One region of the Streptomyces sp. NPDC007863 genome, then DNA from elsewhere that is predicted to be linked to it. Evidence: riboswitches for the same ligand, from Rfam matches in the RefSeq annotation. Region 1 holds a riboswitch; each other region holds the start of a gene.

The links. A riboswitch is a leader RNA that binds a small molecule or an ion and turns the genes downstream of it on or off. The one in region 1 is predicted to bind cyclic di-AMP.
Positions count from the first base shown of each region.
Region 2: another riboswitch for cyclic di-AMP. It lies ahead of ABZ621_RS26820 (LysM peptidoglycan-binding domain-containing protein); the one in region 1 lies ahead of ABZ621_RS23865 (transglycosylase family protein).
Region 3: another riboswitch for cyclic di-AMP. It lies ahead of ABZ621_RS25780 (M23 family metallopeptidase); the one in region 1 lies ahead of ABZ621_RS23865 (transglycosylase family protein).

Region 1 covers NZ_JBEYEI010000015.1:168,006-178,074, forward strand. The annotation lists gene ABZ621_RS23830 (YfhO family protein) at 1-373, opposite strand, end outside; gene ABZ621_RS23835 (glycosyltransferase family 2 protein) at 524-1,519, shown strand; gene ABZ621_RS23840 (SurA N-terminal domain-containing protein) at 1,642-2,334, shown strand; gene ABZ621_RS23845 (nucleoside triphosphate pyrophosphohydrolase) at 2,361-3,320, shown strand; gene ABZ621_RS23850 (globin domain-containing protein) at 3,332-4,543, opposite strand; gene ABZ621_RS23855 (cytochrome P450) at 4,915-6,144, shown strand; gene ABZ621_RS23860 (transglycosylase family protein) at 6,362-7,441, shown strand; cyclic di-AMP (ydaO/yuaA leader) riboswitch at 7,705-7,882, shown strand; gene ABZ621_RS23865 (transglycosylase family protein) at 7,887-8,618, shown strand; gene eno (phosphopyruvate hydratase) at 8,908-10,069, shown strand, end outside.
Region 2 covers NZ_JBEYEI010000018.1:124,363-134,431, reverse strand. The annotation lists gene ABZ621_RS26830 (phosphocholine-specific phospholipase C) at 1-1,226, shown strand, start outside; gene ABZ621_RS26825 (hypothetical protein) at 1,242-1,853, opposite strand; cyclic di-AMP (ydaO/yuaA leader) riboswitch at 2,161-2,346, shown strand; gene ABZ621_RS26820 (LysM peptidoglycan-binding domain-containing protein) at 2,351-3,244, shown strand; gene ABZ621_RS26815 (phosphoribosyltransferase family protein) at 3,238-4,542, opposite strand; gene ABZ621_RS26810 (universal stress protein) at 4,647-5,561, opposite strand; gene ABZ621_RS26805 (alpha/beta hydrolase) at 5,739-6,503, opposite strand; gene ABZ621_RS26800 (SpoIIE family protein phosphatase) at 6,711-9,266, shown strand; gene ABZ621_RS26795 (type B 50S ribosomal protein L31) at 9,410-9,658, shown strand; gene ABZ621_RS26790 (peptidylprolyl isomerase) at 9,758-10,069, opposite strand, start outside.
Region 3 covers NZ_JBEYEI010000017.1:116,843-126,911, reverse strand. The annotation lists gene ABZ621_RS25815 (YfhO family protein) at 1-173, opposite strand, end outside; gene ABZ621_RS25810 (thymidine kinase) at 531-1,181, opposite strand; gene ABZ621_RS25805 (nucleotide pyrophosphatase/phosphodiesterase family protein) at 1,247-2,452, opposite strand; gene ABZ621_RS25800 (DUF5998 family protein) at 2,452-3,051, opposite strand; gene ABZ621_RS25795 (GNAT family N-acetyltransferase) at 3,091-6,033, opposite strand; gene ABZ621_RS25790 (HPr family phosphocarrier protein) at 6,237-6,518, shown strand; gene ABZ621_RS25785 (GntR family transcriptional regulator) at 6,684-7,367, opposite strand; gene ABZ621_RS25780 (M23 family metallopeptidase) at 7,584-8,354, opposite strand; cyclic di-AMP (ydaO/yuaA leader) riboswitch at 8,363-8,523, opposite strand; gene ABZ621_RS25775 (pitrilysin family protein) at 8,770-10,069, opposite strand, start outside.

The sequences.
Region 1 (10,069 bases):
CGTACTCGACGTCCGCGCGCGGGGCGAGCGCCACCAGCGGCGCCAGCGGGCTCGACAGGTAGGTGCCGTAGTCGGGGAGGAAGCTCGTGCCCCAGCCGGCCCGCCAGTCGAGCAGGAGGCCGCCGTCGGAGCGGCCGCGCAGCAGGTCCCACAGGTGGGCGTGGAAGGGGACGAACTGGTTGGCCAGGTCGTTCACGGACCGGTGGCGCGGCCCGAAGGGGAAGACCCGGGCCACGGCGTCCCCGGCGCAGACGGCGGCGACGGCGAGGACGCCGGCCAGGGCGGAGGCGCCGGCGGTGGCGCGGCGCGCGGAGGCCCCGGAGCCGGCGGCCGTGGTGCCGGGGGCCGGGACATCAGCGGGCTTGGTTCGCAAGACGGTTCGCAAGGCAGTTCGCATGGCGGGTCGAATATCGCAGCGCCGGAGGGACGGGAGGCGACCGGCGCGGGGCAGTTCACGCAATGGTCTTCTCGGCGTCACCCCGGCGGGGCGGGAGGGTCACCGGCCTGCCTTTGGGTGTCGGATGTGCTGCTCTCTCTCGTCGTCCCCTGCTTCAACGAGGAGGACGTCCTCGCCCGCTTCCACGACCACGTGATCAAGGAACTCGACGCCCTGGAGGGCGACTTCGAGATCGTGTACGTGGACGACGGAAGCCGCGACCGGACCCTCCCGATCCTGCGGGACCTCGCCGCCGCCGACCCCGCCCGGGTCCGCTTCGTCTCCTTCAGCCGCAACTTCGGCAAGGAGGCCGCCATGCTGGCCGGGCTCCGGCACGCGACCGGCGACGCCGTCGTCATCATGGACGCGGACCTCCAGCACCCGCCGGAGCTGGTGCACCGCATGGTCGCGCTGCACGCGGAGGGGTACGACCAGGTCGTCGCCCGCCGCACCCGCGAGGGCGACCGGGTCACCCGCACCCTCACCGCGCGCCTCTACTACCGGGCGATCAACCGGCTCGTCGACGTCGAACTCGTCGACGGCGTCGGCGACTTCCGGCTGCTGTCCCGGCGCACCGTCGACGCCGTCCTCGGGCTCGGCGAGTACAACCGCTTCTCCAAGGGCCTGTTCTCCTGGGTCGGCTTCCGGACCACGACCTTCGCCTACGAGAACGCCGTGCGCGAGGAGGGCCGGTCCAAGTGGACCTTCGGCAAGCTCCTCAACTACGGCCTCGACGGCCTCCTCTCCTTCAACAACAAGCCGCTGCGCGCCGCCGTCTACCTGGGCCTGCTGCTCGTCTCCCTCGCCCTCGCCTACGCCGGCTGGATCGTCGCCGACGCCCTGGCCAACGGCGTCGACACGCCCGGCTACGTCACCCTCCTCGTCGCCGTCACCGCCCTCGCCGGCGTCCAGATGGTCATGGTCGGCCTGATCGGCGAGTACGTCGGCCGCATCTACTACGAGGTGAAGCGCCGGCCGCACTACCTGGTCGCGGAGACGCACGCGGGCCCGGAGACGGAGGGAGCCCGGGCCGACACCCGGGCGGCGGGTGCCTCGTTGTGGGAGTCGGTCGTCCGGAAGTGACCCCCGTGACGCGGTGACAGGGAAGTTGTCCCCGCGAAGTAGTGGCTACGGTCCCGGCGACTCCCTACCATCGATCACCGCAAGGTCGTCCAACTGACGCACGACCAGCCCGGGAGGCTCCTTTGCACCGCCGCGACCGCCGCCACGACCGCCCCGCACGCCGCCGCACCGCGCTCGCCCTCTCCGCCGCGTTCCTCGCGGCGGCCCCGCTGCTGACCGCGTGCGGCGGCGAGGCCCATCCGGGGGCCGCGGCCGTCGTCGGCGGCGAGCGGATCGACGTCTCCACCCTGCAGGCCCAGGTGAAGGCCGCCCGGGACGCGCAGGCGAAGTCCCCGCAGTCCGCCCAGCTGATCGCCGCCACCGGCGACCTCGGCCGGCAGAAGCTCAACGGCATGATCTTCGACCGGATCCTCGACAAGGTCGCCGCCGACCAGGGCGTCACCGCCAGCCGCGCCGAGCTCCAGGAGACCCGCGAGGCCTTCGTCCGAGAGAACGGCGGCGAGGAGGGCCTGGAGGCCGTCCTGCTCCAGCAGCAGGGCGTCGCCCCCGGCCAGGTCGACGACGTCGTCCGGCGCAACGTCCTCATGACGAAGATCATCGAGAAGCAGGGGATCACCGAGACCCCCGAGGGCCAGCAGAAGCTCCAGGCGCTCTTCGCCGACGCCTCCGCCGCCCTCGACATCGACGTGAACCCCCGCTACGGCGCCTGGGACGACACCAAGGTTCAGCTGGACACCGGCGCCGACACGGCCCCCTGGCTCCTGAAGGTCTCCAAGGACCCGGCGGCCGCCGGACCGGAGCAGCTTCCGGGCTGAGCCCGTCCCCGGGGTAGGTTCGGAGGGTGACTTCCGAGAACCCCGGCCGCGTCGTCCTGCTCACCGCCAGCCACCGGGTGGCGCCCGGACTGCTGTCCTGGCCCGCCTGGCAGGCGCTGCGGGACGCCGACCGGGTGCTCTGCCCCGACGAGCGCCACCCCCAGCTGCCGTACCTGCGGGAGGCGGGCGTCGCCGTCGAGCACGTCCGCCCCGCCGCCGAGGAGCTGGTCGCCGCCTGCGCCGGCGGCCGCACCGTCCTCGTGCTGCCCTCCGGCGAGGGCGACCGGGCGCTCACCGACGGGCTCGCCCGGCTCGCCGGCTCCGGCCGTGTCGCCATGCCGGACCTGGAGCTGCTGCCCGGCTCGTACGACCTTCCCGGCGCCCGGCTGCTCGACCTCGTGCAGATCATGGACGTCATCCGGCGCCGGTGCCCCTGGTCCTCGCTCCAGACCCACCAGGGGCTCGCCAAGTACGCCATCGAGGAGGCCTACGAGCTCGTCGAGGCGATCGAGACCGGCGACCGGCACGAGCTGCGCGAGGAGCTGGGGGACGTCCTCCTCCAGGTCGTCTTCCACGCGCGGATCGCCGAGGAGGACGCCGAGGAGCCGTTCTCCGTCGACGACGTGGCCGCCGGGCTCGTCGAGAAGCTGATCCAGCGCCACCCGCACATCTTCGGCGACGAGACCGCCGAGACCCCCGAGGACGTCCGCGCCCACTGGCTGCGCACCAAGGCCGCCGAGAAGCGCCGGGAGTCGGTGACGGACGGCGTCCCCGTCGGCCAGCCCGGCCTCGCCCTCGCGGCCAAGCTCGCGAGCCGCGTCCGCACCGCGGGCCTCGACGCGCCGGCTCCGGCCGGCGAGGGCATCGGCTACGAGCTGCTGGCGCTCGCGGTCCGCGCGGAGGCCGAGGGCGTGGACCCGGAGGCGGCGCTGCGCGCGGCGGCCCGGGCGTACCGGGACGCGATCCGGGCGGCGGAGGGCGTCTGAGTCGGTCCTCGTCAGTCCTCGCGCGGGGCCCGGGCGGCCGGGTCGTGCCAGTGGACCGCGGGGCGCTCCAGGAGCCATTCGGCGCGGGAGCCGGGGCGGGTGACGAAGCGGCCCACCGGCGGGAGGAGGTCGTGGCGGGTGCGGGCCGGGTCGGCGCCCAGCTCCGCCAGGACCTCGGCGACCTCGGTGACGAAGCCGGGCGGGCCGGCCAGGTGGACGTCGTGGTCGGGCCAGCGGCCGCAGGACCGCAGCGCGGTGAGGAGGCGTTCGGTCGCCTGGTCGCGCGGGTGGCGGGGGGCCGAGGTGATGTAGGTGACGCTCAGGCCGGGCAGCCGGGCGGATAGCCGCTCCAGCTCCTCCCGCCCGTACAGGTACTCGCGGGAGCGGGCCACCGCGAAGATCCGGCCCTCGGCCTCCGGGTCGGCGTCGGCCGCCTCCTCCAGGAGCGCCTTGACCGGCGCCCAGCCCGTACCGGCGCATATGTAGGTGCGCAGGCCGCGCGGCGCCTCCCGGTGGGTCGCCGCCCCGCCGGCCGCGCTCAGCCGCAGCGTCTCGCCCGGACGGACCTCGTCCACCAGGGCCGTGGACATGGCCCCGCCGGGGATCCGGCTCACGTGCAGGTCGAGGGTGCCGTCCGCGCGGGGGGCGTTGCCGAGCGAGTACGTGCGCCACACCCGCGGGACCCGGAGCGAGCTGACGCCGGCGTACTGGCCGGGGAGGAAGGGGTACGGCCGCCGGGGCCGGAGGGTCAGGACGGCGAGGTCCTCGCCGTGGAGCCGGTGGCCGACGACGTCCGCGTCCCACCAGGCGGGCTCACCGGTGCGGGCGGCTTCGTCCGCGCCCCGCAGCATCAGCTCCGCGACGTGGCCGTACGCCTCCGACCACGCCTTCTCCGCCTCGATCGTCCACGTCGAGCCCGCGGCGTGCGCGAAGGCGGCGAGCAGGCTCTCGCCGACGGCCGCGTACAGGGCGGGGGTGGCGAGGTACTTCCGGTGGTCGCGGCCGAGCCGCTCCAGATAGGCGTCCAGGCCCGGATCGTCGAGCCCGGTCACCACGTGCGTGAGGGCGGCGAACAGCCGGTCGCGCTGCGGGACCATGTCCTCGGGGAAGAGCGCGCGCACGCCGGGGTTGCGCCAGAAGAGATGCGAGTAGAAGTACGTGACAGCGTGTTCGGCCCGTCTCTCGACGACCGCGAACGTGCTTCTGAGCAAGGCGAGGTCCACGCGGGAAATGTAGGGCACGGCCCGTCACGGCGTGATCACCGGCCGGTGATCACGTCAGGTCGGCCGGAGGGGCGCGCCGGACCGGACGGTACGGTCGGGGAGTGAGTGAAGGACCCGCCCCGACGCCCGGTACGCCCCGCGAGCCCCGTACGACCGGAAACCCCGGAACACCCGAAACGCCCGGAGGGGCGGGAGCGGCCGCCGCGCCCGGCGCCTCCGAGGGTGCCCGCGCGGCCGGAGCCCCGGGCGGCTGCCCCGTGTCGGGCGCGGCGGGAAGCGCCGGCGACGGGCCCGTACCGGAGGGCGCGGGGAGCGTCGGCGACGGCCCCGCGGCGGCCGCGGGAAGCGTCGGCGACGGGCCCGTACCCGCCTTGTTCAGCTGGGAGTTCGCCGCCGATCCGTACCCGGCGTACGCCTGGCTGCGGGAGCACGCGCCCGTGCGGCGGACCACCCTGCCGAGCGGGGTCGAGGCCTGGCTGGTGACGCGGTACGCGGACGCCCGGCAGGCGCTCGCCGACCAGCGCCTGTCGAAGAACCCGGTGCACCACGCCGAGCCGGGCAAGACCGGCATTCCGGGCGAGCGCAGCGCCGGGCTCATGACCCATCTCCTCAACATCGACCCGCCGGACCACACCCGGCTGCGCCGGCTGGTGTCGAAGGCGTTCACCCCGCGCCGGGTCGCCGCCTTCGCGCCGCGCGTGCAGGAGCTCACCGACCGGCTCATCGACGACTTCGCGGCGCGGGGGAGCGCGGACCTCATCCACGAGTTCGCCTTCCCGCTGCCCATCTACGCCATCTGCGACATGCTCGGCGTGCCCGCCGAGGACCAGGACGACTTCCGGGACTGGGCCGGGATGATGATCCGGCACGGCGGCGGCCCGCGCGGCGGCGTCGCGCGGTCGGTGAAGAAGATCCGGGGGTACCTCGCCGAGCTGATCCACCGGAAGCGGGAAGGCCTGCGGCAGGACGGCGAGGACGACCTCATCTCCGGGCTCATCCGGGCCTCCGACCACGGCGACCACCTCACCGAGGCCGAGGCCGTCGCCATGTGCTTCGTCCTCCTCTTCGCCGGCTTCGAGACGACCATCAACCTCATCGGCAACGGCACCTACGCCCTGCTGCGGAACCCGGAGCAGCGCGCCCTCCTCCAGGCCTCGCTCGCCGCCGGAGAGACCGGTCTCCTGGAGACCGGCGTCGAGGAGCTGCTGCGCTACGACGGGCCGGTCGAGCTGGCGACCTGGCGGTACGCGACCACCGCCCTGACGATCGGCGGGCAGCCGATCCCGGCCGGCGATCCGGTCCTCGTCGTGCTCGCCGCCGCCGACCGCGACCCGGACCGCTTCGGCGACCCGGACACCCTCGACCTCGCCCGCAGGGACAACCAGCACCTCGGGTACGGCCACGGCATCCACTACTGCCTGGGCGCACCGCTCGCGCGCCTGGAGGGGCAGACCGCGCTCGCCACCCTCCTGACCCGCCTGCCGGACCTGCGACTTGGGGTCGATCCCGACGAACTGCGGTGGCGCGGCGGACTCATCATGAGGGGATTGCGCACGCTTCCGGTGGAGTTCACCCCTTCCGCACCCCCGCACGGCGGGTGACGGCGTGTCAGAAATGTGATCTTCGCGTGATCGCGAAGCCATCGACTTGTGACGGACGTTCGAATGCGGCTACGTTCGCGCCAACGTTCGGCCCCACCCCGGCCGTCCCAGGCGTACCCGCCGTCACCGCCGTCACGCGAAAGGCCCCGACATGCTTTCCGGAAACGGACGACACCGTCGACCCCGTCAGGCTCCCGCGCTCGTCGTCACCGCCGGAGTGACCGGATCCGCCCTGGCGCTGCCGCTGCTCGCCACCGGTTCCGCCTCCGCCGCCGACGCGTCCACCTGGGACCGGGTCGCCGCCTGCGAGTCCGGCGGCCAGTGGAGCGCCAACTTCGGCAACGGCGCCTACGGCGGCCTCCAGATGACGCAGGAGGCGTGGGAGCGGCACGGTGGCCTCGCGTACGCGCCCAGCCCCGACCTCGCCAGCCGCGCCCAGCAGATCGCCGTCGCCGACGCGGCGCTCTCCTCCGGCAGCACCGCCTGGGACACCTGCGCCCCCATCGCCGGCCTGAAGAACGACGGCAGGCCCACGGGCGTGCAGCCGGGCCCCGCCGTCCAGCAGGAGGACGAGGGCGGCGTGGCGCCGGAGTCCAACCGGACCGGCGGCGCGACCGTCTCCACCCCGCCCGCCGAGGCGGAGAAGGCGGCGGAGGCGACGGAGAAGGCCCCGGAGGCCGGGAAGAGCACCACCACCCCGGCGACGCCGGCCACCCCCGCCACGCCGACGACCCCCGCCACCCCCGCCACGCCCGCGACCCCGCCCGCCACCGGCGCGGTCACGGCGCCGCCCGCGAGCGCCACCCCGGAGACGCCCGACGGCACCGCGCCGACGGCCCCGGACGCCTCCACGGGCGCGCCGGGCACCCCGGGCACGCCGGAGACGCCCGGCACCCCGGGTACGACCCCGGGCGCCCCGGAGACCCCCCTGGCGCCCACCACGCCGGTGACCCCGGGCGCGGAGGGCGCGGCTGACGCGCCGTCGGCGACGCAGGGCACGGGCAAGCACCGGGGCGAGGCCGCCCCGGAGGAAGGCGACGTAACGGACACCGAGCAGGAATCCGGACGTCATGCCGCAGCTGCGGACAAGCTCACCTCAACCCCCGTCAACTCGGACGCAAGCGACGCATACACCGTGCGGCCGGGTGACAGCCTGTCGGAGATTGCTCAGGAGAACGATCTCGTCGGCGGCTGGGACGCCCTCTATGACGCCAACCGCCAGACGGTCGGGGCCGATCCGGACCTCATCCTCCCTGGTCAGAGCCTTGAGCTGAAGGCCGCCTCCGCGGAGAAGTGAGGCCGTTTCAGGGGCGTATGTCCGATTTTGGGAAAGTGAGACATGGGTCTCTTCGTCCCAACTGGCGTGTCACGTCCGCAAAGTTTGCTTCCGTCAGGCCTCACCTGCACAAACGAGGTCTGATGGAGTGCAAGTAGGGGCGTTTTGTCCGACGTAAGCCTCTTTGAACTTCGAGCACCTGTGTGTCTACGGTCGTCACCGCTCGCCACCGCGGGCCCCGTCGACCGAAACGCCGAGTCCTGCCGTCGGCCGCCGGGAATGTCGTCGCGAAAGCGCCGTAGGCAGGAGTGGGGGACCCAAGGTTCGTGCCGGTCCCGGCCGTCGAGTCAGACGGACGGAACGACCGGCTAGGGGTGAAGCCGCACGCAAGGACGTGCGGCCGGGCGAACTCTTCAAGCCCGAACCCGACAGCTCACCTCACAGGCGTCGGTGAAGAGGAAACTCCATGCTGTTCTCCGGCACGGGCAAGCGTCGTCGTCCCTCCAAGGCCACCCGCGTCGTCGCCCTCGTCGGCGTCACCGGCGCGGCCGTCGCCGCCCCGCTGATGGCCGCCGGCACCGCTTCGGCCGCCACCGCCTCCGAGTGGGACCGCGTCGCCCAGTGCGAGTCCGGCGGCAACTGGTCGATCAACACGGGCAACGGCTACTACGGCGGCCTCCAGTTCTCGGCCTCCACCTGGGCCGCGTACGGCGGCACCGCCTACGCCCCCAGCGCCAACCAGGCCAGCAAGTCGCAGCAGATCGCCGTCGCCGAGAAGGTCCTCGCGGGCCAGGGCAAGGGCGCCTGGCCGAGCTGTGGCGTGGGCCTCTCCTCCGCCTCCTACGACGGTGGCGCCGCCGAGGCCGCCGCCCCGCAGCAGAGCGCCCCGAAGCAGAGCACCCAGCAGAGCGCCCCGAAGCGCACCACCGAGCAGCCCGCCAACCGCAGCGAGCAGCGCCAGGCCCCGAAGGCCCAGGCCGCCCCGCAGGCCGCCGCCAAGAAGACCGTCACCACCCCGACCGGCAAGAAGGTCAAGAAGGGCGACGGCGAGTACAAGGTCGTGGCCGGCGACACCCTCAGCAAGATCGCCCAGGCGCAGGGCGTCGAGGGCGGCTGGGCGAAGCTCTTCGAGCTCAACGAGGACGTCGTCGAGAACGCCGACCTGATCTACCCGGGCCAGCAGCTCCACCTGAAGTGAGCCCCGGGGCACCGGTGAGTCCGGCGGCTCACCGGCGCCCGGCGACCCTCCCGCGGTGACCACCCCGGTCCCGAGCCCTCTTCCCCCGTGGCTCGGGACCGGGGTTCTGCCGTTACCGTCCAGTAGATTCCGGGTCTTTCGTCCCCGACTGGATGCTCTTGGGTCCTTTTTCGTCCCAGGGGACGGGCGGTCGGCTGGCCGGAGCGCCGGAGCCGGTTAGGCTCTTGTCGCAAGGCGAACGAGACCTTGCGACCCATGCGTCACACCTAGCGTCACATCCCAGAAGGAGATGCTCGTGCCGTCCATCGACGTCGTCGTAGCCCGGGAAATCCTGGACTCCCGAGGCAACCCCACGGTCGAGGTCGAGGTCGGCCTCGACGACGGCAGCACCGGCCGTGCTGCCGTGCCGTCCGGTGCCTCCACCGGTGCGTTCGAGGCCCTGGAGCTCCGCGACGGTGACCAGAACCGCTACCTCGGCAAGGGTGTCGAGAAGGCCGTCCTCGCCGTCATCGAGCAGATCGGCCCGGAGCTCGTCGGCTACGACGCCACCGAGCAGCGCCTGATCGACCAGGCCATGTTCGACCTGGACGCCACCTCGGACAAGTCGTCGCTCGGCGCCAACGCCATCCTCGGCGTCTCCCTCGCCGTCGCGCACGCCGCCTCCGAGGCCAGCGACCTCCCGCTCTTCCGCTACCTCGGCGGACCGAACGCGCACCTGCTGCCCGTTCCGATGATGAACATCCTCAACGGTGGGTCGCACGCCGACTCCAACGTCGACATCCAGGAGTTCATGATCGCCCCGATCGGCGCGGAGTCCTTCTCCGAGGCCCTGCGCTGGGGCACCGAGGTCTACCACACCCTCAAGTCCGTCCTGAAGACCAAGGGCCTCTCCACCGGCCTCGGCGACGAGGGCGGCTTCGCCCCGAACCTCGGCTCCAACCGTGAGGCGCTCGACCTCATCCTGGAGGCCATCAAGCAGGCCGGCTACGTGCCCGGCAAGGACGTCGCCCTCGCCCTGGACGTCGCCGCCTCCGAGTTCTACAAGGACGGCAAGTACCTCTTCGAGGGCAAGGAGCGCTCCGCCGCCGAGATGACGGAGTACTACGAGGAGCTCGTCTCCGCGTACCCGCTCGTCTCCATCGAGGACCCGCTGTTCGAGGACGACTGGGCCGGCTGGAACGTCATCACCGAGAAGCTCGGCGACAAGGTCCAGCTCGTCGGTGACGACCTCTTCGTCACCAACCCCGAGCGCCTCGCCCGCGGCATCGAGGAGAAGTCCGCCAACGCCCTCCTGGTGAAGGTCAACCAGATCGGCTCGCTGACCGAGACCCTCGACGCCGTCGAGCTCGCCCAGCGCAACGGCTTCAAGTGCATGATGTCCCACCGCTCCGGCGAGACCGAGGACGTCACCATCGCCGACCTCGCCGTCGCCACCAACTGCGGCCAGATCA
Region 2 (10,069 bases), on a different contig from region 1:
ACATCGCCGCCGCGATCCGCGCGGACGTCGTCGCCGGCACGCTGCCGCAGGTGTCGTGGGTGGTGGCGAACGAGGCGTTCTCCGAGCACCCGTACGCGCCGCCCGGCGACGGCGCCCACTTCGTCGACCTCGTCTACCGCGCCCTGACGGCGGACCCCGAGGTCTTCGACTCCACGGTGATGATCCTCAACTACGACGAGAACGACGGCTTCTTCGACCACGTGCCGCCGCCGGTCGCCCCGCCCGGGACCCCCGGCGAGTACCTCGACGGCGTCCCGATCGGCCTCGGCTTCCGGGTCCCGATGCTGGTCATGTCGCCGTGGACGCGGGGCGGCTGGGTCAGCTCCGAGGTCTTCGACCACACCTCCGTGCTGCGCTTCCTGGAGACCTGGACCGCCGCCCTCGGCACTCCGGCGGCCTGCCCGAACATCAGCGCCTGGCGCCGGAAGGTCACCGGCGACCTGACCGGCGTCTTCGACTTCGCCCGCCCGGTGTACGGGGTCCCCGCCGGCCTGCCGTCGACGGCGAAGGTCATCGGCATGGACACCTGCGCCCCGCTGCCCAACCCCGCCCCGCAGAACAACGCCCTGCCCGCCCAGGAGCCCGGAACCCGGCCCGCGCGGGCGCTCCCCTACCAGCCGAACGGCAACCTGGACCGCTTCGAGTTCGGCGCCGCCGGCAAGATCCTCGCCTGGTTCTCCATGACCAACCAGGGCCCGCAGGCCCACCGCGCCGCCCACTTCTCGATCCACCCGCACCAGCACCGCGACACCGCCGCGTGGCAGTACACGGTCGACCCGGGCACCACGGCCACCGACTACTTCAACATCGGGCTCGGCTCGGGCTCGGGGAAGTACGACATCTCGATGATGGGCCCGAACCGCTTCCTGCGCCGCTTCATCGGCGACGCCTCGAAGGCGGGCAAGGCGATCGAGGTGGCGGCGCGGTACGCCACGGAGCCGGGCACCGGCAAGACGGCGGTCTGGTTCCGGATGACCAACGCCTCCGGCGGCCCGGTCACCTTCACCGTCCGCTCCAACGCCTACCGGACGGACGGCCCGTGGACGTACACCGTCGCGGCGAACTCCTCGCGGGAGGACTTCTTCAACGCCGTGGCGTACGCGGACGGCTGGTACGACTTCACGATCCTGGCCGACATCGACGGCACCTGGTCGCGCCGCTACACCGGTCACATCGAGACGGGCGCGCCGAGCGTCACGGGCTGACGGCCCGGCGGGCCCTCACCTCCCGGCCAGGGACGCGCGCCGGATGGTGGCGTCGAGGAGCGCGAGCGCGTCCTCGGCGGTACGGCCCGGCGCGCGGTTCCAGGGGCCGATGAGCCCGTGCCACCCCCGGGACCGCAGCTCGGTCATGATCCAGGCGCCGGACTCGTTCATGGTGGCCGCGCTGCCGTGGCCGAGCCGGTGGGCGGCGAGCAGGGCGCCACAGAGACAGCGGGCGCCACGCGCGTCGCGCAGCTTGTACGGGGTGTTCTGCCAGCCCCACTCGGTCAGCACCCGGCGCGCGTACGCCAGGTGGACCGAGGGGCGCACGTCGGCCCGGCCGATCCTGCGCCAGACGTGCAGCCGGTCCGGGAGGACGGCCCCGACGCGGCCCGGCAGCGGGCGCTCGGCGGGCGGGGACGGGGGCAGCGCGTCGAGCGCGCCCAGGGCGTCGGCGACCAGCCGGTCCACGGGGACGGAGAGGAGGGCCCGCCAGGCCTCGGGGGCGGCGCCCTCGTAGAGGCGGGCCGCCTCGCGGTCGAGGGCGTCGAGGGCGTCGGGGGTGTCGGGGATGTCGAAGGCGTCGGGGTCGAGGGCGTCGGCGTCGACCAGCAGGGCGAGGGGTGACATTCCCCCATAATTAGCCACATATGTCTGCTTTGCGCGTTATGCGCCACCCGTTCCGCACTCAAGTCGGCGCACAATTCCCCTAAAGGCGCCAGTCGCCCTATTCGGACATTGCGCACCCCGTGACGTGACTCACTCGCCGCGATCCACAGGCGGCCCCTCGTCCGTCACCACCCGTGCGGGACAAGGGATTCGGGAACGGTCGCCGAAACGGTAGATCTTGAATTCCGCGCGTTCGATCTTCGGTTTCGCTTTTCCGGTGCATTCACGTCTTGTTCCCCGCCGCATTTCTCGCCTACGGTCACCTCCATTCGGACGGACGCCTAATCCTGCCACCGCCCGAAAGACCTCCCATTGCACCCGACGGCAGGAGCGGGGGACCCACCACACCGCCGGTCCGGTAGCCCGGAGCGGCTCGGGGTGAAGCCGCGTGCGCGCGGCCGGACAGCTCCAGTCCGAACCCGACAGCTCACCTCGCAGGCGCCGGAGAGGAAACCGTCATGCCCGCTCACGGCAAGCACCGCCGCCCCCGACGCCGCCCCGTCTCCCGAGGTCTCGCCTTCGCCGGAACCGGCGGCGTGGCCCTCGCCCTGCCCCTGGTCGTGCCCGCCACGGCCGGCGCCGAGCCCGTCGCGCAGCCGGCGGCTCCGACCGCCGCCGTGGCCGCCCCGGCCGCCCTGGCCGCCGCGCCCGCGAAGGCGCCCGCCGCCCCCGCCACTCGCGCGTACACCGTCGTGAAGGGCGACTCCCTTTCCCTGATCGCCCACCGAAAGGGAATTCAGGGCGGCTGGAAGTCGCTTTACCAGGCGAACAAGGAGGCCGTGGGTGACAATCCGTCACTCATTCACCCGGGCCTCGAACTGACGATTCGTCGGGATTCCGCGAAGCCCGCCGCGCAGACCGCCCCGAAGACCTCCGCGAAGAACGGCGACAAGCCGGCCGCGAAGCCCGCGAAGTCCGCCTCCGCCGGTTCCGCCGAACGGGCGAGCCGGTCCTCCGCCCGTGCCGCGGTCCCGGCCGTCCAGGCCCGGCCGGCCGCCGCGAAGGCCGCGCCCGCCGCCGCCGTCCAGTACGCCGACAACCTCGACGGCTGGATCCGCGAGTCGCTCGACGTCATGGCCCGGTACGGCATCCCCGGCTCGTACGACGGCATCCTCCGCAACGTGCTGCGCGAGTCCTCCGGCAACCCCCGCGCCGTCAACCTCTGGGACTCCAACGCCGCGAAGGGCACCCCCTCCAAGGGCCTGCTCCAGGTGATCGACCCGACCTTCGCCGCGTACCACGTGCCGGGCACCTCGCTCGACCCGTACGACCCCGTCGCGAACATCACCGCCGCCTGCAACTACGCGGCCGACCGGTACGGCTCCATCGACAACGTCAACGGCGCCTACTGATCCGACCCGTTCACGGCCGCCGCGAAGTGGCCGGTGAACCACTCCGTCGCCAGCGCCGCCACCTCCTCCAGGGCCCCCGGCTCCTCGAAGAGGTGACCGGCGCCCGGCACGACCTCCAGGCGGCTCTCGCAGCGCAGCAGTTCCCCGGCCCGCCGGTTGAGGTCGACGACGAGGCCGTCGGCGCCGCCGACGATCAGCAGCGTGGGGGCCCGCACCCCGGCGAGCCGCTCCCCCGCCAGGTCGGGCCGGCCGCCCCGGGACACCACGGCGGCCACGTCGTCGCCCGCTTCCGCCGCCGCCCACAGGGCGGCGGCCGCCCCGGTGCTCGCCCCGAAGTAGCCGCGCGGCAGACCCTCGGTGCCCGGCCGCCCGGCCGTCCAGGCGGCGGCGCGGCCGAGCCGTCCGGCGAGCAGCGGGGTGTCGAAGATCCGCGCGTGGTCGGTCGCCTCGGCCTCCGTGAGCAGGTCGAAGAGGAGGGTGGCGAGCCCGGCCTGGTTCAGGGCGGCGGCCACCGCTCGGTTCCGCGGGCTGTGCCGGCCGCTGCCGCTGCCGTGGGCGAAGAGGACCAGGCCCGCGGCCCCGTCGGGCAGCGCGAGCTCGCCCGGCAGCTCGGGCCCGCCGCCCGGGACGCGTACCGCCGTGTGGCGGACGGCCGGACCGCGCGCCGCCCGGCTCCGGTCGAGGCGGGCCACCACCTCCGCGTCCGGCGTCTGGTCGAACTCCCGGTAGTACTGCCCGACCGCGTAGAAGCCCTCCGGGGTGTGGACGGCGACCGTCTCGTCGGCCTCGCCGCCGAGCCGGGCCGTCCAGCCGTACGGCGCCACCGGCACGGCCAGCACGATCCGGGCGGCTCCTGCGGCCCGCACCGCCCGGCAGGCGGCGAGCGCGGTCGCGCCGGTGGCGAGCCCGTCGTCGACGACGACCGCCGTACGCCCCTCCAGCGGCACCTGTCGGCGGCTGCCCCGGTAGGCGCGGGACCGCTCGGCCATGACCAGCCGCTCGCGCTCCTCTGCCTCCTCCAGCTGGCGCCGGGCCACGCCCGCGTCCCGCACCACCTGCTCGTTGACGACCCGGACGCCGCCCTCCCCGATGGCCCCCATGGCCAGCTCGGGCCGGCCCGGCACGCCGAGTTTCCGCACCAGACAGATGTCCAGCGGCGCGTCGAGCGCCTCGGCCACCTCCGCCGCCACCGGCACCCCGCCGCGTGGCAGCCCGAGGACGACGACGTCGGACCCCTGGAGATGGCCGAGCCGGGCGGCGAGCTGCCGCCCCGCGTCGGCCCGGTCGGCGAAGTACATGGCACGCCGCCTTCCCGATCGGCGACCCCCTCGGGCGCGGGCCCTCGGACCCGGCCCGTACCTCCAGGGTCCCACCGGCGGGGGCGTCGCCGCCCTGCCCGGCCTCAGACCACCCCGTGCCGCACCACGACCACCGGGCATGCGGCGTGGTGCAGCAGCGCCTGGCTGACGGAGCCGAGGAGCAGCCCGGCGAAACCGCCGCGCCCCCGGGCGCCCATGACGAGCAGCTGCGCGGTCGCGCTCTCCTCCAGGAGGACCTCGCGGGGCCGGCCGCGTACCAGCCGGGCTTCGGCCTCCGTCCCGGGGTGCCGGCCCGCGGCCCGGGCGAGCGCCGTTTCGAGGACGCGGGCGGCCTCCGCGTGCACCTCCTCGGCACCGGCGAAGAGCGGCGTCAGGTCGCCGGGGCCCGAGCGCGGGGCCCAGGCGTGGACGGCGACGAGGCCGGTGCCGCGCGCCCGGGCCTGCGCGTAGGCGAAGTCGACGGCCGCGTCGGAGTCCGGCGAGCCGTCGACGGCGAGGAGCAACGGCCCCTCCGGCTCGTCCCGGCCGCGCACCACGAGGACCGGGCAGGCGGCGTGGGCGGCGAGGTGGACGGCGACCGAGCCGACGACGAGGCCGGTGAAGGCGCCGGTGCCGCGGCTGCCGACGACGACCAGCTCCGCGCCGCGCGACCGGGTCGCGAGGACGACGAGCGGTTCGCCGGTGATGAGCTCGCCGGAGACCTCGGTGCCCGGGGCGACCGCCCGCGCCCGGGCCACGGCCGTGTCCAGGACGATCTCCGCCTGCCGTCGCAGTCCGCTCTCGGTGGGGCCGTACACCGAGGGCTCCAGGTCGACCCGGAACATCGGCCAGGCGAAGGCGTGCACGACGACCAGGCGCGCACCGCGCGTCCCGGCCTCCCGCGCCGCCGTCCCGACCGCCCCGAGCGCCGACGGTGAGCCGTCCGTCCCGACGAGGACGAACGGCCCGCCGGCCGTCGTGGTCTCCGGTGCCGTGGCCGGTTCCTCGCTGCGCCCCATCGCTCTTCCGTCCTTCCGGTCGTGCACCGCCGGTCGCGGGTGCCCTCGTGTCGAGTACACCCGTCGGCTGCCCGCACGACCGGGCGCCACGCGGGCCGGACGTCCCGACCGGCCCCGCCGAAGGTCCCGAGGGGCCGCCCGGGACCTCCGGCGGGGTTGGGCGGGGTTGGGGTCGGGTCAGGCGGCCAGGAAGGCCTCGATCGCCCGGGCGAGGTCCTTGGGGGTCTCCTCCGGCGGGTAGTGCCCGGCGTCCGCGAGGACTTCGAGGCGGGCGTTGGGGTACCAGCGCAGCCAGGTCGCCTCCATGGCCTCGGCGCCGAGCGCCGGGTCGTGGGCGCCGACGACGAGCAGCACGGGCGTGGGGTTGTCGCGGACCCGCTCGTGGAAGTCGGTGCCGGACCAGGAGTCGAGGTAGGAGCGGAAGGCGGCGGTCGTGGAGCGGCTGACCGAGCGGTCCACGAGGGCGTCCAGCCACGGGGCGCCGTGCCGGCCGCCGGTCGTGTGGTCGATGATCGCCCGGCGCAGCGCCGGGTCGTCGACGGCGCCCGAGAAGAGCTGCCGGCTCTCCTCGTCGAGCGGGAAGCCGGCGGCGGAGACGGGCGAGATCCCGACGATCGAGCGGACCCGGTCGGGCGCGTCGAGCAGCATGAGCTGGGCGGCCTTGCCGCCCATGGAGTGGCCGATGACGGAGAACGAGTCCCAGCCGAGGTCGTCGGCGACGGCCAGCGCGTCGGCCGCGACCTCCTCCATGGTGTAGGCGCCTTCGGCGTCCCTGGCCTCGCCGTAACCGCGGCAGTCGACGAAGGCGTAGCTGCCGGCCGAGGCGTCGAGGTGCTCCCGGAGCGGGTCGAAGCTGCTGCGGTCCCCGAACCAGTTGTGGAGGACGAGGGCCCTCCCCGGGCCGTCGCCGTGGACGTCGTACGGAAGTACCCGGCCGGTCATGGTGCCCCCTGCGTGCGAGGTGGTGATGAGGGTGGTGGTCGTCGTCCGCCCGCCGCCGCGGCGCCGGTGGACGACGACCGAGTGTGACGGCCCGCACGCGCCCGGTCAACAGGCCGGGGTGTCGCCCGGGCGTGTCCCGGGCGCCACGGGCGCGTGCCGGGTGGCCGGCGGAAGGCCTCCCCCGGCCCGGGGAGCTGCCGCGCCGGGATGCGGCGGCTTTCCCGGCGGGCGCATGCTGACTGTGTGACCCCGCACGGCCCGGGCCCCGGCCCGCCCCAGGGCCCGGCCCCGGGCCCACCCCCCGGCACGCCGTCGCAAGCCCTGACGCAGGCGCTGGCGGAGGCGGCGACGGACGCCGTGGAGGCGGTCGGCGGCTACGCAGGCGGGGTGTACCTGCGCTCCGGTACGGAGGGGCTGCTGCGCCTGTCGATGCTGGCCGGGCTGCCGGGCGAGCTGTTCCGGCCGTGGTCGCGGATGCACACCAACCGCCCCTTCCCGGTAGCCGAGGTCCACCGCTCCGGGCAGCCGGTGCACCTGGCGGACGTCGAGGAGTCGATGCGGCGCTTCCCGCAGCTGGTGGCGAGCCTGCCCTTCCCCTTCGCGTCCCTGTACGCCCCCGTGGTCTCCGGCGGGGAGCGCTTCGGGGTCCTCGTGGTGCTGCGCCCGCCGACGCCGGGGCTGCCGGTCGGGGCGCGGGACCGGGAGCGGATGACCCGGGCCGGGCTGCGGCTCGGCGAGGTGCTCGCGGAGCTCTCGGCGCGCGGCACCGGCGTGTGGTGGCCGGGCGACCCGGTCTGCGTGCAGCTGCCGTCGGGGGCGGTGCCGCCGGTGCGGTTCGGTTCCTTCGACTGGGACCTGGCGGCCGGGACGGTGACGATGGACGACGGCCTGCGGTCGATCCTCGGCGTCCCGGACGCCTCCCTGCTGCCGATCGAGGCGCTGACCTCACGGCTCGATCCGGAGGACGGGTACGCGCTGTGGGCGGCGGCCCGCAGGACGGGCACGGCGGACGACGGCGGCGGGGTGCGGCGGCTGCGGCTGAAGGGGCCGGACGGCGGGCTGCACCTCCTGGAGGTGTCGGCGCGCTCGCGGTTCGTCGGGGCGGACGGGCACCGGCACCTGGCGGGCAACCTGGTGGACCTGGGCACGGGCCTGGTCGGCTCGGACGCCACGGACCGGCTGCCCCGGGCGATCCTGGCCATCGACCGGCTGGGCCGGGTGACCTACGTCAACGAGCGCACCGAGCGCCTCCTGGGCCGCCCGCGCGGGGCGCTGGCCGGGCGGCCGCTGTGGGAGGCGCTGCCGTGGTTCGGACTGCCGTTCCACGAGGAGCAGCTGCGGGCGGCGCTGCTGTCGACGGAGCCGGTGCGCTTCCTGGCCCGCCCCGAGCAGGGGCGGTGGCTGTCGGTGTCGCTGCACCCGGGCCGGGACGGGGTGACGATGGTCCTCGTCCCGGAGGAGGAACCGGCGCCCGGGTCCGCCGTACCGCCGCCTCCTCCCACGCCGTCCGTGCGCGCCGGAGACGGGCTGGGCTCGGAGGCCGCGCGGGCGGCGTCGCTCTACCGGCCGGTGGCGCTGGCGATCGCGCTGACGGAGGCGGTGACGGCGCGGCAGGTGTCGGCGGTGGTCACGGAGGAGCTGCTGCCGGCCTTCGGCGGCCGGCAGCTGGCGATCTACCTGCTGAGCGAGCGGCGGATGTACCTGGCGTGGGAGACGGGTTTCCCGCCGGGCTTCCTCGACCCCTTCGACGGGGTGGCGCTCGACGCCCACGTGCCGGGCGTGGACGTGCTGACGTCCGGCCGGGCGATGTTCTTCGAGTCGATGCAGGTGCTGCACCGGGCCTATCCGGAGCTGCCGCTGGACGCGGAGACGGGCGCGCGGGCGTTCCTGCCGCTGATCGCCTCGGGCCGGCCGGTGGGCTCGTGCATCCTCGGCTTCGACCGGCCGCGCGACTTCGGGCCGGAGGAGCGGGCGGTGCTCACGGCGCTGGCCGGGCTGATCGCCCAGGCGCTGGAGCGGGCGCAGCGGTACGACACCGAGGCCGCCGTGGCGCGGGGCCTCCAGGACGCGCTGCTGCCGCACCGGCTGCCGGTCCGGGAGGGCATGGAGACGGTGGGCCGCTATCTGCCGGGCACGCAGGGCATGGACGTGGGCGGGGACTGGTACGACGTGCTGGAGACGGCCGGCGGCGAGCTGGCGCTGGTCATCGGCGACGTGCAGGGGCACGGGGTCGCGGCGGCGGCGACGATGGGTCAGCTGCGGAGCGCGGTGCGGGCCTTCGCGCTGAGCGGCCTGCCCCCGCAGGAGGTCGTGCGCGGCACCAACCGGCTGCTGATCGACCTGGACCCCGGTCAGTTCGCCAGCGCCTGCTACGTCCTGCTGAACACCAGGACCGGCGACGTACAGGCGGTGCGTGCGGGGCATCCGCAGCCGCTGCTGCGGCGGCCGGACGGCGTGGCGGAGCTGCTGGACATCGCGGGCGGGGTGGTGCTCGGGGTGGACGACCGCGCGGCCTATCCGGTGACCCGGCTGCGCCTTGAGGAGGGCGCGGTCCTGGCGCTCTTCACGGACGGCCTGGTGGAGCGCCCGGGCGCGGACATCGACGAGGGCGTGGAGCGGCTGCGCCGGATCCTGGCGTCGACGGGCTCGCTGCCGCTGCCGGAGGCGGCGGACCGCCTGATGCACAAGGCGGTGCGGTCTTCGGACCGCCCCGACGACATCGCCCTGCTGCTCGCGTCCCGCTGGCGTCGGCACGGCGGCTAGGCCGGGTGCCGGGGGGCTCACCCGGTCGGGTCAGCGGCGCTGGTCGGCGGGGGTGGGCGCGGCGAGGCTGGGGAGGGTCCGGCCGTCCGGGCCGGACGAGAACCGGGTGGGCGCGCGTCGGCCGCCCGAGGCGAGGAGGTCCCGTGCAGCAGGACAAGCAGCCCGACTACCGGCCGGTGGTCTTCCGCGACCGCTCGGCGGGGTACGCCTTCCTGACCCGGTCGACGGCGACGAGCGAGTCGACCATCGAGTGGGACGACGGCAACACCTATCCGGTGGTCGACGTCGAGATCTCCTCGGAGAGCCACCCGTTCTTCACGGGGAAGGCGCGCTCGGTCGACCCGGAGGGCCGGATCGCCAGGTTCGAGCGCCGGTACGGCGAGGACGGCTGAGGCGTCCGGAGGACCCGGGCGGGGCGGGGTGTCGTCGTGGTGACGTCACCCCGCCCGCGCCGTTCCGTCCCGGTCCGTGAGGGACCGCGCGGGGGTGGGTCAGGCCTCGACGACGCCGGACTTGGCGATCTTGATGGAGGCCTTGGTGGCGCCGGAGGCGGAGCCGAGGGCCTCGATCTTCTTGACGATGTCCTGGCCCTCGACGACCTCGCCGAAGACGACGTGCTTGCCGTCGAGCCAGTCGGTGACGATCGTGGTGATGAAGAACTGCGAACCGTTGGTGTTCTTGCCCGCGTTGGCCATCGAGAGCAGGAACGGGCGGTCGTGCTTCAGCTTGAAGTTCTCGTCCTCGAACTTCGCGCCGTAGATGCTCTTGCCGCCGGTGCCGTTGTGGTTGGTGAAGTCACCGCC
Region 3 (10,069 bases), on a different contig from region 1:
CCGTGGGTGTCGCCGAGCAGGAAGGCGCGCCAGTAGGCGTGGTACGGGAGGTACTGCTGGCCCAGGTCGACGACGTTCCGGGTGTACGGCCCGAGCGGGTGGCTGCGGGCGAGCGCGGTGGCCAGGACGAAGACCAGGGCGGTGAGCAGTCCGGCGCCGGCGGGGGCGAGCAGCAGCGGGTTCCGGGCCGCGCGGAGTCCCCGTACTCCGTCCCGGGCAGGGGTGGGCGCGGGCGGGGCGGCGGGTGGCACGGGTCCTCCAGGGAGCGCACGGCTCGTCGATCACCCGCGGCGAACGCACGGCGGGACGAACCCATTACTCCCGGTTGGAGCGTCCCGGAGTGGATCACCGGGCGATGTCCCGGCAGCGCCCAGGTGAACACCCGGTGTCACCGACCGGAGGCGTACCGCGTCCGGCGGAAACCGGGTGAGAGGCACTCGTCCCGGGTGCCGGGTCCAACGGGACGCCCCAGGCCTCCGGTCACCGCCCGCCCCGCGCCCCGGGCCTCCGGTCGCCGCCCGCCCGGCGCCTCAGGCGGGGGTCACCGGCAGTACGTCAGGGGACAGCGCCGCCGCGCGGGCGCTCGCGCTCGTCATCCGGCGGCGGTGGTGGCGCCGGCACAGCACCTCGTACCCGACGACCTCCGCGGCGGTGTTCACATCGCCGACGACGACCTGCTCGCCCTCGACGACCATGTGGCCGTCGACGGTCCGGGCGTTGTGGGTGGCGCGGGCGCCGCACCAGCAGAGCGCCTCCACCTGGAGCTGCTCGATCCGGTCGGCGAGCTCGATCAGCCGCTGCGAGCCGGGGAAGAGCTTGGTCCGGAAGTCGGTGGTGATGCCGAAGGCGTACACGTCGAGCCCGAGGTCGTCGACGATCCTCGCGAGCTGGTCGATCTGGACCGGCGCGAGGAACTGCGCCTCGTCGACGATCACGTAGTCGGCCTTGCCGCCCTGGGAGAGCTGGTCGACGAGGTACGCGTACAGGTCCATGCCGTCCGGCGCCTCGACGGCCTCGGTCACCAGGCCCAGCCGCGAGGACAGCTTCCCGGCGCCCGCCCGGTCGTCCCGGGTGAAGATCACGCCCTGGAGTCCGCGCGCGTCGCGGTTGTGCGCGATCTGGAGCGCCAGCGTGCTCTTTCCGCAGTCCATCGTTCCGGAGAAGAACACCAGCTCGGGCATGACGGGTCGAAGACCTTTCGGAGGGGAAGGGACGGGGGTTCGGGGGGGGGGGGACGGCGGCGGGGTCAGGACCGGACTTCGAGCAGCGGCACGAACTGCTCGGCGGGGGTCATCGACCCGTGCATGCCGGTCATCCGCGTCTCCAGCGGCTCGCCGACGGACGCGACGAGGGCCACGTCGTCGTGGGCCGCGGCGACGACGTCGCCGATCCGGCCGTACACCCGCTCGTCGACCGTGTCGCCGAACCAGCCGAGGGCGATGGCCTCGTCGCGGCCCGCCACCCAGAACTGCTCGCCGAGGACCTCGCGCCAGCAGGTGAGGACGTCGGCCTCGGCGCCGGGGACGGCGTAGACGTGCCGGGCGCGGCCCTCGCCGCCGAGGAGGGCGACGCCGGCGCGCAGCTCCCAGTCCTCGTCGACGTCGATCCGGTGCTCCTCGTCGAAGGGCACGTCGACCATGCCGTGGTCGGCGGTGACGTACAGCGCCGAGCGGGCGGGCAGCTGCTCGGCGAGCCGCTGGACCAGCCGGTCGACGAGCATGAGCTGACCGCGCCAGGCGTCGGAGTCGAGGCCGAAGCGGTGCCCGGCGCCGTCGAGCTCGCTGTAGTACGTGTAGACGAGCGAGCGGTCGCCGCCGGCCAGCTGCTCGGCGGCGAGGTCCATGCGCTCCTCGCCGGACAGGCGGCCGTGGAAGGTGCCGCCGCTGAGCGCGATCTGGGTGAGCGGGGTCTGCTCGAAGATCGGGGAGGACACCTGCGCGGTGTGGATCCCGGCCGCGTGGGCCTGCTGGAAGACCGTCGGGTACGGCTGCCAGGCCTTCGGCGGCGTCCAGGGCCGCCACTTGAGCTGGTTCATCAGCTCGCCGGTCTCGGGGTTGCGCACCGTGTAGCCGCCGAGGCCGTGGGTCCCGGGGGCGCGGCCGGTGCCGACGGAGGCGAGCGAGGTGGCGGTGGTGGCGGGGAAGCCGGCGGTGAGGGGCCGGCCGGTGCCGCCGCGCGAGGAGCCGAGCAGCGAGGTCAGGTACGGGGCCTCGTCCGGGTGGGCCTTGATCTGCTCCCAGCCGAGCCCGTCGACGAGGAAGACGCAGACGCGGTCGGCGGGGGTCAGCTCGGCGATCCGCGCGTCGTGGCCGGGCACGCCCTGGCCCGCGACGAGCGTGGGCAGCAGGTCGGCGAGGGAGCCGGAGCCGTACTCGGGCAGCGGGGCGGACTCGGGCGCGAGCGGAACCGGATCGTCCGGCCAGCCGTGGGCGACGGAGGTCGGCTGCGCCATCAGCGGCCGGCCGTCGGCGCGGTGTCGGCGGTGGCCTCGGAGAGCGCCTGGGCGAAGGTGAGGGTCTGCCGGACCGTGTCCGGGCCGTCCCCGGCCTCGCTGACGCGCAGGCTGAGGTCGTCCGCGGTGGCGTTGCCGGTGTAGCCGTGGTCGGCGTCGCAGTTCGGGTCGCCGCAGGCGGCGGGCTCCAGGTCGATCCGGGAGACGGCGCCCCAGCCGATGGTCAGGACGACCTCGCGGGGCACGGAGCCCGGGGTGTACGACTCCGGGTTGGCGACGACCCGGCTGACCACGACCGAGGAGATCCGGTCCAGCTTCACGGACTCGGTGGACGTGGTGGCGTACGGGCTGGGCGAGCTGTTGTCGGCCGCCTGCTCGTCGGTGTGGCTGACGATGAAACGGCTCGGGGTCAGGACGAGGACGGTGACGTGGCGCCGGACCTCGTTGGCGTCGAAGGTGGTCTCCTGGTGGACCACGTACGACGCCACGTCCTCGCCGCCGACGGCGGCCTCCACCGCCTCGGACACGAGGGCCGGGTAGTAGCCGCTGCGCTCGATCGCCGCGCGCAGCCCCTGGGTCGTCGTACCGCTCTTCACCATGGACTCCATCCTACGGGGCCGCGCGGCCCCTCCGGCCCTTCAGTAGCTGGGCAGGCGGCGGGGGCCGAGGTCGGTGGTGGGCGCGGGTGGGGCGAGCCGGACCGCGGCGCCGAGGACGGAGACGCCGGAGGGGGCGACGACGGCCGGTTCGAGCGCGACGGAGACGATCTCCGGATGGTCGTCGACCAGCCGGGAGACCCGGAGCAGCAGCTCCTCCAGGGCGGGGGTGTCGACGGGGGCCGAGCCGCGCCAGCCGAAGAGCAGCGGGGCGGTGCGGATGGAGCGGACCAGCTCGGCGGCGTCCCGGTCGGTGGCCGGGACGAGGCGGTGGGCGGTGTCGCCGAGGAGTTCGGAGGCGGCGCCCGAGAGCCCGAAGGAGAGGACGGCGCCGACGGCGGGGTCGATCGCGGCGCGGATGACGGTGTCCACGCCGCGGGGCGCCATCGCCTGGACGACCGGCTGCAGCTCCTCGGGCTTGCCGAGGGCCTCGGTCAGCTCGGCGAAGGCGGTGCGCAGCTGCTGCTCGGTCGCCAGGTCGAGCCGGACGCCGCCGAGGTCGGGACGGTGGCGCAGGTGGGGGGCGGTGGTCTTGAGCGCCACCGGGTAGCCGAGCCGGGCGGCGGCCGCGACGGCCGCGTCGGGTCCGGGCGCGGGCAGGGTGGGGCGCAGCGCGATGCCGTACCGGCCGAGGAGTTCGGCGGTCTCGTCGGCGGTGAGGGTGACGCCCCGGGACTCCTGTCCGGCGCCGCGCTCGCCGAGCACGCGGTCGATGAGCGCGGCGGCGCCGGCCTCGTCGATGGAGTCGTACTCCGGTACGCGTCCCGGGTCGGCGGCCTGCCGCCGCCACTGCGCGTACCGCACGGCCTCGGCGAGGGCGCGGACGGCCCGCTCGGCGGCGGGGTAGGCGGGGATGTTCCGGGCGGGGGCGGCCGGGTCCGGTGCCTCCCGCTCCTCCGGGGCCTCTCGGTCCCCCTGCGGTACGGGGGCGGGCGCGGCGGCCGTCGTGCGGCGGGGGCGGGCGGGGGCGGGGCGGGTGCTGGTGGCGGCGGAGAGGGCCTCGGCGAGGCCGCCCATCTCGACGTGGACGACGACGACCGGCTTGGCGGCGCCCGCGGCGCCGCTGCCGGCGACGGCCTCGCGGAGGGAGGCGGCCAGGACCTCGGTGGTCCCTTCGATGCCGACCCAGGGGATCGCGGTGACGACGACCGCGTCGCAGGAGTCGTCGGCGAGCGCGGCGGCGAGCGCGTCTCGGAAGTCGGCCGGGGTGGCGCCGGTCGTCAGGTCGAGGGGCCGCTGCGGGCGCAGGCCCTCGGTGAGGCAGGCGTCGTACGCGAGGAGGCCGAGGGACTCGGAGTTGCCGAGGATCGCGACGCGCGGGCCCGCGGGCAGCGGCTGTCCGGCGAGCAGCACCCCGGCGTCGACGAGTTCGGTGACGGTGTCGACGCGGATGACGCCGGCCTGGCGCAGCAGCGCGGAGACGGTGGCGTGCGGGATGCGGCTGACGGGGACGCGGTGGCCGGGCGGGGCGCTGCCGCTGTGCCGGGCGCCCTTGACGACGACGACGGGCTTGACGGCGGCGGTGCGACGGGCGAGCCGGGCGAACTTGCGGGGGTTGCCGAGGGACTCCAGGTAGAGGAGGACGACGTCGGTCGCGGGGTCGTCGTACCAGTGCTGGAGGACGTCGTTGCCGGAGACGTCCGCGCGGTTGCCGGCGGAGATGAAGGAGGAGAGGCCGGCGCCGCGCCGGTGCAGCCGGGCGAGGAGGGCGACGCCGATGGCGCCGGACTGGGTGAAGAGGCCGATGCGGCCGGCGGCGGGCAGCTCGGGGGCGAGGGAGGCGTTGAGCCGCACGTCCTCGGCGGTGTCGATGATGCCGAAGGCGTTGGGGCCGATGATCCGCATGCCGTACGAGCGGGCCTGGCGGACCAGGGCCCGCTGCCGCTCGCGGCCCTCGGCGCCGCCGCTCTCGGCGTAGCCGGCGGAGAGGACGACGAGTCCGCGCACCCCGTGTTCGCCGCAGTCGGCGACGACCTCGGGGACCCGCTCGGCGGGGACGGCGACGATCGCGAGGTCGACGGGGGCTCCGACGGCGGCGACGGAGGGGAAGGCGGGCACGCCGTCGAGTTCGGCCTCCGCGTCCGCGCCGAGCGCGGGGTTGACCGCGTACACCTGCCCGGTGAAGCCGCCCGCGAGGACGTTCCGCAGCACGGTCCTGCCGACCCCGCCGGGGGTCCGGCCGGCGCCGACGACGGCGACCGAGCGGGGGGCGAGGAGCCGCTGGACGGACCGGGCCTCGGCGCGCTGTTCGCGGGCGCGCTGGACGGCGAGGGAGCGGTCGGTCGGTTCGAGGTCGAGGTGGAGGCGGACGGAGCCGTCCTCGAAGCTGCGCTTCTGGGTGTAGCCGGCGTCCGTGAACACCTTGATCATCTTGGTGTTGGCGGGGAGCACCTCGGCGGCGAAGCGGCGGATGCCGCGCTCGCGGGCGACGGCCGCGATGTGTTCGAGGAGGGCGGAGGCGACGCCGCGGCCCTGGTGGGCGTCCTGGACGAGGAAGGCGACCTCGGCCTCGTCGGCGGGGAAGGAGGCGGGGCGGCCGAGGTCGTTGATCCGGTCGTAGCGGACGGTGGCGATGAACTCGCCGCCGACGGTGGCGGCGAGGCCGACCCGGTCGACGAAGTCGTGGTGGGTGAAGCGGTGGACGTCCTTGGCGGAGAGCCGGGGGTAGGGGGCGAAGAAGCGGTAGTACTTCGACTCGTCCGAGACCTGCTCGTAGAAGCTGACGAGCCGGTCGGCGTCGTCGGCGGTGATGGGCCGGATGCGCGCGGTGCCGCCGTCCCGGAGCACGACGTCGGCCTCCCAGTGGTCGGGGTAGGCGTGCCCCTCCGGCTCCGGCCGGCCGGCCGCCGCCCCGCCCGCGGCCCCGGCCTCGGTACCGCCTCCGGCCCCGCCCGGTCCGTCCGTCTGCTCCGACGCGCTGCGCATGGGCAAAGCCTACGGCCGGGGTCCGGCACCGGCACCGTCCGCGCGCCCACTCCCTGGCGGTACACGGCTCGCGCGGCCTCCCGGCCCCGTGCAAGGTAGGAGGGCCGAACGTCGCACGGATGCGGGACCCAGGTCGGCAGGAGCACGCCGCATCCCGTGAGAGACTGGTCTAGACAACCGCTGAAGACCTGAAGGGCAACACCATGGCTGAGCGCCGCGTCAACGTCGGCTGGGCCGAGGGCCTGCACGCCCGCCCCGCCTCCATCTTCGTCCGTGCCGCCACGGCCTCCGGTGTCCCGGTGACCATCGCCAAGGCCGACGGCAACCCGGTCAACGCCGCGTCGATGCTCGCGGTCCTCGGCCTGGGCGCGCAGGGCGGCGAGGAGATCGTGCTCGCCTCGGACGCCGAGGGTGCCGAGGCCGCGCTGGAGCGCCTCGCCAAGCTCGTCGCCGAGGGCCTCGACGAGCTCCCCGAGACGGTCTGACCCGGCGGGTCGATCCACAGCTCTTCCCGACGGCCGCGTCCCCGGAAATTCCCGGCGGACGCGGCCGTCCGGTATTTCCGGGGTCAGAGAATTGCCTTTTCGGAGAGTTTCCGGGCAGCCCGAAAGAAGCCCTGGAATTGCTATTCTTTGTATACGGCGTCCGTGTTAATTCCGGACGCTCGCCGTGTTGACGGCATGTTGCGAAACCCTCACACGGCCCCGCTCGGGCCTTTTCAGCCGGTGCAGCGGAAGCGTGTGCTCGGCGTGCTGCGCGGTGAGCCCGCGGGCCCGCTCGGCGTCCCCGCGGGCGATGGCGTCGACGATCGCCCCGTGCTCGGCCCAGGCCTCGACGGGCCGGTCCGGCTGGTCCACCGCGTACATCCAGGCGATCTTGTGGCGCAGCTGGGTGAGGAGCGCGGCGAGCGCCGGGGAGCCCGAGGCCTGGGCGAGCGTCTCGTGGAACCAGCCGCCGAGCGCCCGCAGATCCTCGCCCTGCCCCCGCCGCGCCCGCTCCTGCCCCAGCCTGACCAGGCCCCGCAGCACCTTGAGGTGGGCGTCGGTGCGCCGCTGGGCGGCCCGGGCGGCGGCGAGCGGTTCGAGCAGCGCCCGTACGTCGAGGAGGTCGGAGGCCTCCTGGTCGGTGGGCTCGGCGACATGGGCGCCCGCGTGCCGGCGGCTGACGACGAAGCCCTCGGACTCCAGGGTGCGCAGCGCCTCGCGGACCGGGACGCGGGAGACGCCGTAACGGCGGGCGAGCTGTTCCTCGGTCAGCCGGCTGCCGCGCTCGAAGATCCCCGAGACGATGTCGTCCCGGATCGCCGTGCATACCGATTGCGCGGGAACCCGCATGTCCGACCTCCGTATTCGCTCCGCGCGCACCGAATTCGAGCAGCGCCGTTCACGCGACTCTATTGCAGGGCGCCGGAAATTCCGATGCCCCCTCGGAATTCGTCCGGTTCGCGGCGGAATCCCTCCGGATCCGGAGCTCCGCAGCGCCCGGCAGGGCGCGAAAAGGCCCCGGCTCGCGGGAGCCGGGGCTTTCGGTGCAGCGGGGGCCGCGAAGCGTCAGAGGCTGACGCCGCGGGCGCGGAGGTACGCGACGGGGTTGATGTCGGAGCCGTACTCGGCGGTGGTCCGGGCCTCGAAGTGGAGGTGCGGGCCGGTGGAGTTGCCGGTCGAGCCGGAGACGCCTATCTGCTGGCCGGGCTCGACGCTCTGGCCGACGTAGACGCCGATGGACGACAGGTGGCCGTACTGGGTGTACGTGCCGTCGTTCATCCGGATCACGATGTTGTTGCCGTACGCGCCGCCCCAGCCGGCCTCGACGACGGTGCCGGAGCCGACGGAGACGACCGAGCTGCCGTAGGAGGCGTGGAAGTCGACGCCGGAGTGGCTGCCGGAGGACCAGAGCGAGCCGCCGGTCTTGTAGCCGGTGGAGACGTACGAGCCGGCGACCGGGAGGTTGAAGGAGGCGAGCCGGCGGCGCTCGGCCTCACGGGCGGCGCGCTCCTTGGCCTCGCGGATCTCCTGGGCGCGGGCCTCGGCCTTGCGCTTCGCCTCGGCGCGCGCCTTGGCCCGGGCCTCGGCCTCGGTGGCCTCGCGCTCCTGGGCGGCGGCCTGCGCGCTGACCTGGTCGGCGATGGACTCGTCGGCGATCACCTGGGTGAGGCCGGTGTCCTCGGGGGAACGGTCGTCCGTGTCGGCGGCGAGCGCCGGGGAGGCCAGGGTGCCGACGACGCCGGTGGTCGCGAGGGCGGCCACGCCGGCGATGCCGGCGCTGCGGCGAGCCAGTCGGCTCGCACCACGATGCTTCCCGGTGGCACGGGTGAACGCCAAGACGGTTCCTTTCCTTCCTTCTCGCCTACCGGGTTAGCTGACGGGTTCGGAGCAGGAAGGTCTCCTACGGGCCCCTCCGCGTGGCGAAGGCGTCCGATTCACCCCAGGGACTGCGTGGGTCCCCGGCTCCCCAGGCTCGCGCCTGACGGGGACTCGGCGATGTCTGTCCGGTTGCCGCGGGTGCGGCGCGTACGTCGGGTCGGACAGACGGATCGACGCTAGGCCGGACGGATGTCGATCGCCAAACAGACACGCTCATTTGTAAGACATGCCACAGGGCATACAATCATCTTTGACGCCGTAACGGACAAAGCGGAGGTCTCCGGCGCTTCTACGCGCCGGAGACCTCCGCCCGGGGTTGACGACCGGTCAACTCACCACGGGTCGACTCACCCCAGGGTCAGCTCACCACGGGTCAGCTCACCACGGTCACGTCGCCGATGCCGAGGGCCCGCACGGGCTCCTCGATCTGCGACGCGTCGCCCACCAGGACCGTGACGAGCCGGTCCACCGGGAAGGCGCTGACGACGGCGGCCGTGGCCTCGACCGTGCCGGTCTCGGCGAGCCGCGCGTACAGCCGGGCCTGGTAGTCGTCCGGGAGGTGCTGCTCCACCTGGTCGGAGAGGGTCGCGGCGACCGACGCGGCCGTCTCGTACTTGAGCGGGGCCACGCCCACCAGGTTCTGCACCGCCACGTCCCGCTCGGCGTCGGTCAGACCGCCCTCCGCCAGGGTGCGGAGCACCTGCCACAGGTCGCCGAGGGCCGGACCGGTGTTGGGGGTGTCGACCGAGCCGCTGATCGCGAGCATCGAGGCGCCGTGCCCCTCGCCGTCCGAGCGGAGCACCTGCCCGAAGGCGCGCACGCCGTACGTGTACCCCTTCTCCTCGCGCAGGACGGCGTCCAGACGGGACGTCAGGGTGCCGCCGAGGCAGTAGACGCCGAGGACCTGCGCGGCCCACACGGAGTCGTGGCGGTCCGGGCCGATCCGGCCGATCAGCAGCTGGGTCTGGACCGCCCCGGGGCGGTCGACGATGACGACCCGTCCGGTGTCGTCGGCGGTGATCGGCGCCATCGGACGAGGCGCGGCCGGCTTGCCGGTCCAGCCGCCCAGGGTCTCGGCGAGCACCTTGTCGAGGTCGACGCCGGTGAGGTCGCCGACGACGACCGCGGTGGCGGCGGCGGGCCGCAGGTGCGCGTCGTAGAAGGCGCGGACGGCGGCGGCGTCGATGGCCTTCACCGTCTCCTCGGTGCCCTGGCGGGGCCGGGACATCCGGGTCGTGGCCGGGAAGAGCTCCTTGTAGAGCTGCTTCGCTGCCCGGCGGCTCGGGTTGGCGGCCTCGTGCGGGATCTCGTCGAGCCGGTTGTCCACCAGGCGCTTGACCTCGTCGGGGTCGAAGGCCGGGGAGATCAGCGCCTCGGCGACCAGACCGAGCGCCTTGGTGAGCCGGGAGACCGGGACCTCCAGGGAGACCCGGACGCCGGGGTGGTCCGCGTGCGCGTCGAGCGTGGCGCCACAGCGCTCCAGCTCGGCCGCGAACTCCTCGGCGCCGCGCTCGGTGGTCCCCTCGGAGAGGGCGCGCGCCATGATCGTGGCGACGCCGTCGAGGCCCTCGGGCTCGGCGTCCAGCGGCGCGTCGAGGAAGATCTCGACGGCCACGACCTGCTGGCCGGGGCGGTGGCAGCGGAGCACCGTCAGGCCGTTGTCGAGCGCGCCG